One region of the Halomonas sp. H10-9-1 genome, then DNA from elsewhere that is predicted to be linked to it. Evidence: predicted binding sites of a transcription regulator. Region 1 holds the regulator's gene; the other holds the start of a gene.

Region 1 (5,842 bases):
CTGCTGGCCCCCGAGCGCGTCGGTGAACGTGCCGCCGAGCACACCCTGCGGCGCCTCGGTGCGCGGCGTCCGGCCACCGGGCGCCTGCCGGTGCTCTTCGATCCGGACCTGGCCGCGGGGCTGATCGGTTCGCTGATGGGCGCCATCGCCGGCGGGGCGCTGTTCCGCCAGGCCTCCTTCCTCTGTGACCGCCTCGGTGACGGGCTCTTCCCCGAGTGGTTCAGCCTGCAGGAGAGGCCCATGGAGATCGGTGCCATGGCCAGCTCGCCCTTCGACAACGACGGCGTGCAGACGCGCGACAATGTGTTCATCGAGAACGGGCGCCTGGCCAGCTATATGCTCTCCGCCTACAGTGCGCGCCGCCTCGGCATGCAGAGCACCGCCAACGCCGGGGGCGCCCGCAACCTGCGCATCGCAGCACCACTGGCATCGCGGGACGAGCTGCTCGCCCGCATGGGGCGCGGGGTGGTGGTCAGCGAGCTGATGGGGCAGGGGGTGAACGCCGTCACCGGCGATTACTCACGTGGCGCGGCCGGCTTCTGGGTGGAGAATGGCGAGATCCAGCACCCGGTGGAGGAGTTCACCATCGCCGGCAACCTGGAGGCGATGTTCCGGGGACTCTCCGGCGTGGGCAGCGATATCGACACCCGCGGCAGCATCCATAGCGGGAGCTGGCTGATCGACGAGATGACCGTGGCCGGGAGCTAGTCAGCCTCGTCGAAGCGGGCCTCGAACAGCGCCTCAACGGCGTCGAGGGCCGCTTCCGCGTCCTCCCCCTCGGCACTGACGGTGAGCTCGGTGCCGCAGGGGGCGGCAAGCATCAGCAGCGACATGATGTTGTCGGCCTCTCCCAGCATGGAGCCATTGGCTACGCGGATGCGGGCCGCGAAGCGCTGGCAGCACTGCACCAGCCGGGTGGCGGCGCGGGCGTGGAGTCCGCGCTTGTTGGTCAGGGTCAGCTTGCGTTGCGGCACGCTCAACGTCCTTGATGCGATGTGACGTCGGGGTCTGGCAGGGTGTCCTGGGTGCCCAGCTCGCGGTGGCGCAGGCGGACATGGGACTGGCCCTGCGCCAGGTGCATCGCCAGTCGCTCGGCGATATAGACCGAGCGATGCTGCCCGCCGGTGCAGCCGATGGCTACGGTCAGGTAGCTGCGATGGCTGGCCTCGTAGCTGGGTAGCCAGCGTGTCAGCCAGGCGTGGATATCCTCGAGCATCGCCTGGACCAGCGGGTACCCCTCGAGGAAGGCGATGATCTCGGGGTCCTGGCCAGTGAAGGGTCTCAGCCGCGGGTCCCAGTAGGGATTGGGCAGGCAGCGGGCGTCGAACACCAGGTCGGCGTCGAGGGGTACGCCGCGCTTGAAACCGAAGGATTCCACGGTCAGGGTCAGCTGCTCCGGGCGATGCCGGGCCACCTGGTCAGCGATGCGGCCGCGCAGTTCGTGCACCGACAGTCGTGAGGTATCGATCACCAGATCGGCCAGGTCACGGATCGCGGCCAGCGCCTGCTCCTCGGAGTCGATCGCCTCGCCCAGTGTCATCTCGTTGCCCCGGGTCAGCGGATGGCGGCGCCGGGTGGCGGAGTAGCGCTCGATCAGGATGCGCGCATCGGTGGTCAGGTAGATCACCTGGCAATCGATGCCGCGTCCGCGTACCTCCTCGAGCAGGCTGGGAAAGCGTTTCAGGGCCTCGGGCAGGTTGCGTGCGTCGATGCTGACGGCGATGGAAGAGCGTGCAGATTCGGGGTTGCCCAGCTCATCGATCAACGATCCCAGCAGCATGGCCGGCAGGTTGTCGATGGCGTAGTAGCCGAGATCCTCCAAGGCCTGTAGCGCGATCGACTTGCCGGAGCCGGAACGGCCGCTGATGATCACGAGCTGCATGGGGGTCTCCTGGTCGGGGGGTGGCCTCAGCCCTGTCGTCGGATCGCCTCGATCAGGCGCTCGTGGAGGTCGCGCTGGCTGTGGCTGCCGCGCAGCCGCGAACGGGTCTCGGCATCGTTCATGATGCCGGCGACCTCGGCCAGCAGCGCCAGGTGGGCGGCGTCGGCCTCCTCGGGGACCAGCAGCACGAACACCAGGTCCACCGGTTCGCCGTCGATGGCGTCGAAGTCCACCGGCTCGGCGAGCCTGAGGAAGGCGGCGACGGGTTCCTTGCAGTGGGGGCTGCGGGCATGGGGGATCGCCACGCCGTTGCCGATCCCCGTGCTGCCCAGGCGTTCACGGGCGATCAGGCGCGCGAAGACCTCCTGGCTGTCGAGGCTCGGCGTGTTCTGGGCAATGAAGGTGCTAAAGAACTCCAGTACCCTTTTCTTGCTTCCCCCGGGCACATCGAAGAGGGTGCGCTCGGGGGGCAGGATGGTTTCGAGAGATGACATCGTGGACTCAGCGAGCGCCGGCGCCCTGGGCGCGGGCCTGGGCCTTCTCCTTGTGCTTGACCAGCTGGCGGTCCAGCTTGTCAGCCAGGGCATCGATGGCGGCGTACATGTCGACATCCTGGGCTTCTGCATGCAGCTCGGCACCGGCAACATGCATGGTGCAGGCGGCGGACTGACGCTCCTTCTCGACAGACAGGGTCACCTGCACATTGGTGATGTTGTCATAATGGCGTTCCACGCGCGTCAGCTTCTCGTTGACATAGTCACGCAGGGCATCGGTCAGTTCCACATGAAGGCCGGTGATATTCACTTGCATGACACGCTCCTTGCTCGATGGTTGTGATTCGATTGTAACCCTTTTTCCTGCCTTGCATACCCCCCGGCGGCCCCGGGGCGATTTCCCGCCATGTTCAAGGGGTTGAGCCGGTTGAACAGGGGATGATTTGCTGTCATACGCACTCGGCGCAGTCGCTTGCGCTCGCTGGAGGAGGGGATGCCCATGGCCTCGCGGGTAAGCGTTGGAGAGCGCCACGGTGCGGCGTCGCACCGGGATCAGCGCAGTCGCTTGCGCTCGCTGGAGGAGGGGATGCCCATGGCCTCGCGGTACTTGGCGACGGTGCGACGTGCGACCCGGATCCCGGCCTCGTCGAGCAGGCTGACCAGCCGGCTGTCGGAGAGCGGCTTGTGTGGCGGCTCCTCCTGGATCAGCTTGCGGAGGCGGGCACGGATGGCGGTGCTGGAGTGGGCGTCGCCCTCGCTCTCGCCGCCGACCTGGCTGGAGAAGAAGTACTTGAGCTCAAACACCCCCCGCGGCGTGTGGATGAACTTCTGGGTGGTGACCCGCGAGATGGTGGATTCGTGCATCTCCACCGCCTGGGCGATATCGGCCAGGACGAGAGGCTTCATCGCCTCCTCTCCGTGCTCGAGGAAGTCGAGCTGGCGGGCGAGGATCTCGCGGCCGACTCGCAGCAGGGTGTCGTTGCGGCTGGACAGGCTCTTCATCAGCCAGCGCGCCTCCTGGAGGTGCTCCTTGAGGAACTGGTTGTCGCTGCTCTTGTCGGCGCGGCGCACCAGGGCCGCGTAATCGGGTTGGATGCGCAGTCGTGGCAGTGCCTCGGAGTTGAGCTCCACGTGCCAGCCACGCTGGTCGTGGAAGGCGACCAGGTCGGGGGTCACATAGTCGTCGGTCACGCTGGCAAAGGCGCTGCCGGGCCGTGGATCCAGGCCTCGCACCAGGGCGATGGTGGCGTCGAGCGCGGCATCGTCCAGCCCCAGGCGTCGCTTGAGCAGGCGCCGGTCTCCGCCGGCCAGAGCCTCGAGGAACTGGCGTACCAGGCGCCGCGCCTGGGGCAGCAGCGGCGTGCCGTCGGGGAGGGTGGCGAGCTGCAGCTGCAGGCATTCGCGCAGGTCGCGGGCGAAGATGCCGGTGGGCTCGAACTGCTGCAGGCGCAGCAGCACCCGCTCCATCTCTTGGCTGCGCAGGTCGGCAAGCCCCTGCTGCCTCAGGCCGTCACGGATCTCGTCGAGGGGGGCGGTCAGGTAGCCGGCATCGTCCACGGCATCGATCAGGCTCTCGGCAATCTGGCGTGCCCGGGGTTCGAGGTCGCTCATCGCCAGCTGCCAGATGAGGTGGCCCTGGAGGCTCTGGCCCTGGGCCTGGCGCTCGAAGTCGGGGCCCTCGCCTCCGGCCGGTGCGCCCAGGTCCTGATAGGTATCGGACCAGTCGCTGTCGGTGGTGAGCTGTTCGGGAATCTCGCTTGCCCAGTCGTCTTCCGTGGGTTCCTGAGTGGCCTGCTCGCCAAACTCGTCGTCGAGCTCCAGCAGTGGGTTGCTCTCCATGGCCTGCTGGATCTCCTGGCGCAGGTCCAGGGTGGAGAGCTGCAGCAGGGCGATGGCCTGCTGCAACTGGGGTGTCATGGTCAGCTGAGTGCCGACCCGCAACTGCAGGGATGCCTTCATGGCCATGGCAGGCGTCCTCCTGGCGTGTCGGAAAGCCTTACCCTAGCCGCTGGTCTCGCAAGGTGCAATACGATCTTAAGCAACAATCATGCCATTGGCGCGGGCGCGGCGTTCCATGAAGAGAGTGGGGCGCCCATGCGGGCCGGGGGTCACAGGCGGAAGTCTTCGCCGAGGTAGACCTCGCGCACCCTCTGGTTGGCGAGGATCGATTCGGCGTCGCCCTCGGCGATGATCTTGCCGTCGCCGACGATATAGGCGGTGTCGCAGATGTCGAGGGTCTCGCGGACGTTGTGGTCGGTGATCAGCACGCCGATGCCCCGCGCCTTCAGCTGGCGGATGATGCCCTTGATCTCGCCCACCGAGATCGGGTCGACTCCGGCAAAGGGCTCGTCGAGCAGGATAAAGGCGGGCTCCGTCGCCAGAGCCCTGGCAATCTCGACCCGGCGTCGCTCGCCGCCGGAGAGGCTCATGCCCGGGTTGTCGCGGATATGGGTGACGTGGAACTCCTCGAGCAGCTGCTCCAGGCGTGCCCGGCGGCCCTCCCGGTCGAGATCCTTGCGGGTCTCGAGGATGGCCATGATGTTGTCTGCCACCGACAGCTTGCGGAAGATCGAGGCCTCCTGGGGCAGGTAGCCAATCCCCGCCCGGGCCCGCTCGTGCATGGCGGCGCGCGAGAGGTCCAGGTCATCGATGGCCACCGAGCCGGCATCGGCGCGTACCAGCCCCACGATCATGTAGAAGGAGGTGGTCTTGCCGGCGCCGTTGGGGCCCAGCAGTCCGACGATGCTGCCCTGACGGATCGACAGGCCGATGTCCTGAACCACGCGGCGGCGCTTGTAGCTCTTGGCGAGATGACGGGCGTGAAGGGTCTTCATGAACGTCCTTACTGCTGTTCCGGCTGGAGCGTCATGCGGATGCGCTGGTTGCCCTCGACGCCCTCGGCATCGGCGCGGGCCTGCACCACGCGGCGGTCGAGGAAGTACTCCAGATACCCCCCCTCGAAGGTGTCGCCGCCCTGGTGGAGCTCGGCGCGATCGATCAGCTCCACGCGCCGCTCGGCCACATGATAGATGACGGTGCGTCCCCATCCCTTGACGACCGGCTCGGTGGGGTCGGGTTGCTGCTCGAGGTAGGCCCGCTCGCCGGTGGCGGTGGCCAGGGAGAGCTCACCGGCCGCGTTGCGGCGGATCTCCACCCGGTTGCCGGTCAGGCGCATGCTGCCCTGGCGGATATCCACGTTGCCGGTATACACGGCGGTACCGGCGCGGTCGTCCAGGTCGAGGCGGTCCGCCTCGACCAGGATAGGCGCATTGGCATCCTGGTTCTGAGACTGGGCCTGGCTGGCCGGGGCGACAGCCAGTGCCAGCAGCAGCACATAGGCCAGCGTGGGGAGCAGGGGGCGCGTCATGACGAGGACTCCTCGGATGTCTCGGGCGGATGGTGGCCGCGCACATTGTCGGTCAGGCGCGCCCGGTTGTCATCGAGCCAGGCGTCGAAACGCTCGCCG
Region 2 (5,842 bases), 1.3 Mb from region 1:
GCCGAACTGGTCGTGATAGAAGCGCAGCGCCTCGTGGCTGGTGGCCGAGCCCTGCACCGAGAGATGGCGGGCGAGGTCGGGGTGGCGGCGGGCGGCGTAGTCGAGCAGCCCCATGTCGGCCATGATCAGGGCATCGACGCCAAGATCCGCGGCCTGGTCCACGGCGCGGGTCCACATCGCCCAGCCATCCGGCTGGGGATAGGTGTTGATGGCGCAGAACACCTTCTTGCCGCGGGCGTGGGCGTAGTCGATGCCCTCCCTGGCACGCTTGTCGGTGAAGTTGAGGCCGGCGAACTGGCGGGCGTTGGTGGTGTTCTGAAAGCCGAAGTAGACGGCATCGGCCCCTTCATCCACGGCGCGCTTCAGGGCGGGCAGGTTGCCGGCGGGGCAGACGAGCTCCATGGTGAGCCTCCTGTCGTGGGAATCCCGACCATGCTAGTCGACTATCCCGCCTGGCCTTTTGACGCGGGTCATAAGGAGGCGTAGTCGGCTCTGGCGTCGCAGAGCGGACAAAAGTCGGCCTGCTCGCCGTGACCCAGGCGTAGTCCCGTGCGGTGGTCGGCAATCTGCCGGTACAGCAGCTGGAAGCTGGGGCTTCCCTCGGAGGGACTGGCCAGCGAAGGAGAGGGCGCCAGCTCATCCAGTTCAGCGGCCTGCAGGCAGCGCTCGATCAGCGGGTAGATATGCCGATTCTCGCTGTACAAGTGATGGTGATAGAGCTCGCTGAAGCCGCGAGCCAGGTTGAGTCGGCCGGGGTCGAGCTCGGCCTCCGGCATCTCATTTGCCTGTCGGCGGAAGGTCGCCTCGAGCTCGTTTCCATCGCGGGTGATCCGCCGGTGCTCCTCGGAGAGCACCGCGAGCAGCTCGGCGCTCTGTGCATGGCAGCCGGCGAGGCGGGCGAAGAGGGCCTCCTCCACCGGATGGTGCCACTCCTCGGGCTGGTGGGTCAGGTAGTGGCAGAGCCTGGCCAGCAGTCGATAGTCGGGGACCTCCTCGCAGGCGGCGATATGCAGCTGGCGGTCGAGGATGCAGAGCAGCGCCGCGTAGCGATGGTGGTCGGCATGCAGGCGCTCCAGAATGATGGCTTTCATGGTGGCCTCCCTGACGCACCGTCGGGCGACGGTGCGTCATGATTGGGCGCCGAACTGGATTCAGCCGGCGCGTTCGAACAGCAGGTTGTTCTCCAGATGGATGTGCTGCATCAGGTCGTCGCGGAACTCGCGCAGCCCGGTATAGAGGGCACGCCAGGTGGTGCAGGCGCCCTTGGGCGGAGTGATGTCGTCGGTCAGCGCCGCCAGCTGTTCGAGGTGTTCGCCGTGGTCGTCGTGCTCGTGGCGCATTACCGCGATGGGTCCCTGGGCCTGGGCGCCCATGCCCCGGCGCAGCATCGGAAAGAGGATCTGCTCCTCCTTCTGCATGTGGCTCTCCATCTCCTGGTAGATCGTGGTGAGCAGGTCGGCCAGGCCGTTGGGGCAGGTGTCACGCTCGCCGTGGACCTGCTCGACGCGACGCGCCATGCGCACCAGTTCGGGCAGCTGCTGACGGTGGACATCGTGGTAGCGGGTCAGGATATGGTCGATGAGCTCGTCGTTGCTGGCGGACTGCCAGTCGCGTTCGTCGCTTGCGCCGGCGGGCAGCGCCTCGAGCGCGTCCACCAGCGCCTCTGGGGCCAGGCCGACGCGCTCGGCGGCCTCGCGCAGGCTGATGCGGCCGCCGCAGCAGAAGTCGATATTGTGGTCGCGGAACACCCGGGTGGCGCCGGGCAGGGTGAGGGCGGTGCGGCCGACGGTCTGTTCGATCAGGCTCATGGCAGGAGCTCCTTGGTCGGATGATGGCAGAAAAGGGTGGTACCTCATCACAAGCAAGTGGCATGCCAGTTCCTGACGGCCTGTTTTGCCGGGTATCGAGGCCATTCTGGTGAAAAATACCCGGATCGTTTAGGGTAGATTGAACCCTTCAAGGTGAATATCACCATGCTCGACGAGACCCTGCTGGCTGACCTGGTCGCCGACCTGCCCAGCGCGGTGCGCCTGCAGCGCCTGGTGCGGACCCTGCGCGAAGGTTTTCGCTGCGGCGCCGTCTGCCTGCTGCGCCTGGAGGAGGGCGCCCTGGTTCCGCTGGCCGTAGACGGCCTGGTGCGCGAGGCGCTGGGACGGCGCTTCGAGGTGGCCCAGCATCCACGCCTGGCCACTATCCTCACCAGTCGGCGCACGACCCTCTTCCCGCCCGATGCCGACCTGCCCGATCCCTATGATGGGCTGGTGGAGCAGCAGCCCGGACAGCCGCTGCATGTCCACGACTGCATGGGTATCAGCCTGCACGTGGAGGGCGAACCCTGGGGAGCTCTGACCCTGGATGCGCTCGAAGCGGGGACCTTCGATGCCACCGACCGGGCGGCCCTGGAGCGCTATGCGCTGCTGGTCGAGGCGGCGGTGCGGGTCAGCCGCCTGGAGCGTGACCTGCGGGCCCTGCGCATGTCCCAGCAGGAGAGCGGCCTGCCGCTGGCGGCCCCCGAGGCGCGCGATATCCTCGGCCACAGTGCGGAACTCCAGCGGCTGCTGCGTGAGCTCGATGTGGTGGCCGCATCGGACCTGCCGGTGCTGCTCAGCGGCGAGACCGGGGTGGGCAAGGAGCTCTTTGCACGCCGTCTCCATCGTCGCTCCGCCCGCCACGCCGCGCCGCTGGTGCAGGTCAACTGCGCCGCCCTGCCGGAGTCCCTGGCCGAGAGCGAGCTGTTCGGTCATGTGAAGGGGGCCTTCTCCGGCGCCACCGCCGAGCGCGCGGGGCGGTTCGAGGCCGCCGACGGTGGCACCCTGCTGCTCGACGAGGTAGGCGAGCTGTCGCTGCCGGTCCAGGCCAAGCTGTTGCGCGCCCTGCAGGAGGGCGAGGTGCAGCGCCTGGGCGAGGACATCCCGCGGCGTGTCGACGTGCGCATCATCGCCGCCACCAACCGGCAGCTGGCCGAGGCGGTGCGCGAGGGCAGCTTTCGTGCCGACCTCTACCACCGCCTGTCGGTCTACCCGGTGGTCATCCCGCCGCTGCGCGAGCGGGGCAGTGACGTGCTGGTGCTGGCCGGCCACTTCCTGGAGATCAACCGTACCCGACTCGGCGTGCGCAGCCTGCGTTTCTCCCCCGCGGCCGAGGAGGCGCTGCTGGCCTACGCCTGGCCGGGCAACGTTCGTGAACTGGAGCATGTAATCAGCCGCGCGGCGATCAAGGCCTTGAGCCAGGGTGCACGTCGCGACGAGATCATCACCCTGGCGCCGGCCTGGCTCGACCTGCCCGTCCCCGAAGGGAAAGGGAGCCGCACCCTGCAGATGGAGTACGCCGATGAGGGTGGCGCAGCGAGCCTGCGTGAGTGCGTGGAGTGGGCCCAGCGACGGGCGATCCGTGACGCCCTGGCGGCCTGCAACGGTCGCTGGGCGGCGGCCGCTCGGCGCCTGGAGCTCGATCCCAGCAACCTGCACAAGCTGGCCAGGCGGCTGGGGCTCAAGTAGGTCTCAGGCCCGTGACGCCCGGGCCAGCCGCCAGAGATGGTGGAACATTCCCGCACTGGTGACGCCCCAGGCAAGCAGTACCAGCCAGATCAGCAGTTCGGGAATGCGCATCAGGAAGGGCATGTCGAGAGCCGCCGAGAGGCGCAGGGTGCCGGTGGTGTACATGGCCAGCGGGAAGACCATGCTCCACAGTTGGGGCTCATAGGCGATGCGATGGCGGTGGATCAAGTGACGCCAGAGCATCAGTCCCACCAGCAGGGGAAACCACCAGCTGGCGGTGGCCCAGAAGAACACGGTGAACCCGAGCAGGAATGGCTGGAAGTCGGCGATTATCCCACCTTCGCCGGCCCGCAGGATCAGCGTCGAACCCGCGAGGGTAGCGATCGCCACCGCCCCCATGTTGATCCAGTAGGGCGGGGTCAGGTTCTCTACCGTCACCTTGAGGAAAGTGAGGCGATAGAAGATCAGGGTGATGATCGCCAGATAGAGCATGCAACCGATCAGGAACATGCACAGCGCAAAGAACAGGCGCAGGTCGGCCGGTCCTTCCCAGGGCAGCAGCGCGGTGAGAATCGATACCGAGTGGGTGCTGACCGCTGCCAGCAGCCAGGCACCGTTGATGCCTGAAGTGAGGTTGGGCTTCTCGGCACGCGTCGTCACGGCGATGAAGAACAGGTACATGATGAGGCCCCACAGCGTCAGGCCCACCCACCAGAATTCGGCGGCGATGGCGTCGCTGTCGGCTACGATATGAAACTGGGTGCCAAGGATGCAGGTCCCGGCGACGATGGTGAAGAAGCCGGGCCCGCGGGCGTGGTCGACCATGTCGCCGGCCAGGCGTTCGGGGTAGCGCACCAGGCGGATCAGGGTCAGCAACCACAGTGCAATATAAGCCAGCAGGTTGGCGCCCAGCAGTGCCCAGGATACCAGCGTCAGCCCCAGCAGATGGCAGGCGATGGAGGTGGCGCCGGTGGCCATGATCACCGCGAAGTAGCCCGGAAAGAGCTCGGCCGCGGCGCGGTCGATGATACCGGCGCCGTGCGCAAGACGCTTCAGCATCGGCCTGATTCGAGGGGAGCCAGGGCGCGTTTCAGGTCATTCAGCAGGTCTTCGACATCCTCCAGGCCGATCGATAGGCGCAACATGCTGTCGGTGATGCCGCGCCGTTGCCGCGCCTCGGCGGTGAGTTCTGCATGGGAGGTGGTACAGGGCTGAGTGACCAGGCTTTCGGCGCCACCGAGGCTGGGGGCCAGGGTGAAGAGTTCCAGTCGGTCGGCGACGCCTGTGGCGGCATCGCGCCCGCCGGTAATCTCCAGGGTGAGCATGCCGCCGAAGCCACTCATCTGGCGCTGCGCCAGGGCATGACCGGGGTGTGAGTCAAGACCGGGATAAAGAACCCGCTCGATGGCGGGGTGTTCCCGCAGCGCCTCGGCGAGGCTCTGGGCCGAAGCGTTGTGGCGTTGCATGCGCAGCGGCAGGGTACGCAGGCTGCGCGACAGCAGTGACGCCACCTGAGGAGATAGCACGCTGCCCAGATTCTGTCGCCAGCGCCACAGTGGGGCGAGCAACTCGGCCGACCCCATGACGGCACCGGCCGTGAGGTCACTGTGTCCACCCAGGTACTTGGTGGCGCTGTGTACCACCAGGTCGGCGCCTAGCGCCAGCGGCCGCTGGTTGATCGGGGTGGCGAAGGTGCCGTCCACCGCCACCAGGGCGCCGTGGCGATGGGCCTGCTCGGCCACTGCCGCGATGTCGATCAGGCGCAGTGTCGGGTTGGTCGGTGTCTCCAGATAGACCAGCCCGATGCCCGACGCCAGCAGCCTTTCCAGGGCGTCGGGGGCGTACCCCTCGAGCATGAAATGTGTCTCGATGCCCAGTTCGGGAAGCTGCTGCTCGAGCAGGCCCAGGGTGCCGCCATATACCTCGCCCAGGCAGGCGATACCGCGACGGCCGTGGCTCAGGAACAGGGTGCTGATGGCGGCCATGCCGGACGAGAAGGCCCATGCCGCCTCGGCACCCTCCAGCGCGGCCAGTGTCTCTTCAAGGGCAAATATCGTGGGGTTATGGCCATAGCGGGAGTAGAGAGGGCCTCGCCGACGTCCTTCGGCTACCTCCAGCAGGGCGGCGGTATCCGGGAAGGCGAAGGTGGTGGTGTCGTAGATCGGCATGTGGGGGCTGCCGAAGGCATCGCGTTGCTGCTGGCCATGTATGGCCAGGGTGGCGGGACCGTAGTGTGGCGATTGCGACTGGGACATGGCGGATCTCCGAACGAGCTTCCCTTAACGTTAGTCTCTTTTTTCAATCTATTCATTTATTTTCAATAAGTTATATTGTCATCCGGTTTC

The links. The regulator sigma-54, encoded in region 1, starts transcription at its own class of promoters, with help from an activator protein. The targets are predictions, from matches to a motif close to TGGCACNNNNNTTGCTNT.
Region 2: ytfE (iron-sulfur cluster repair protein YtfE) is a predicted target of sigma-54. The motif match lies at 1,859-1,876, and genes of this name have one in related genera.

What each region holds. Positions count from the first base shown of each region.
Region 1 covers NZ_JAMSHO010000001.1:1,425,066-1,430,907, forward strand. The annotation lists gene pmbA (metalloprotease PmbA) at 1-708, shown strand, start outside; gene NFH66_RS06450 (HPr family phosphocarrier protein) at 705-974, opposite strand; gene rapZ (RNase adapter RapZ) at 977-1,882, opposite strand; gene ptsN (PTS IIA-like nitrogen regulatory protein PtsN) at 1,909-2,376, opposite strand; gene hpf (ribosome hibernation-promoting factor, HPF/YfiA family) at 2,384-2,692, opposite strand; gene NFH66_RS06470 (RNA polymerase factor sigma-54) at 2,929-4,341, opposite strand; gene lptB (LPS export ABC transporter ATP-binding protein) at 4,485-5,210, opposite strand; gene lptA (lipopolysaccharide transport periplasmic protein LptA) at 5,219-5,743, opposite strand; gene lptC (LPS export ABC transporter periplasmic protein LptC) at 5,740-5,842, opposite strand, start outside.
Region 2 covers NZ_JAMSHO010000001.1:120,161-126,002, forward strand. The annotation lists gene ubiU (ubiquinone anaerobic biosynthesis protein UbiU) at 1-402, opposite strand, end outside; gene NFH66_RS00590 (hemerythrin domain-containing protein) at 471-1,091, opposite strand; gene ytfE (iron-sulfur cluster repair protein YtfE) at 1,152-1,808, opposite strand; gene norR (nitric oxide reductase transcriptional regulator NorR) at 1,974-3,497, shown strand; gene NFH66_RS00605 (tellurite resistance/C4-dicarboxylate transporter family protein) at 3,501-4,556, opposite strand; gene NFH66_RS00610 (trans-sulfuration enzyme family protein) at 4,550-5,752, opposite strand.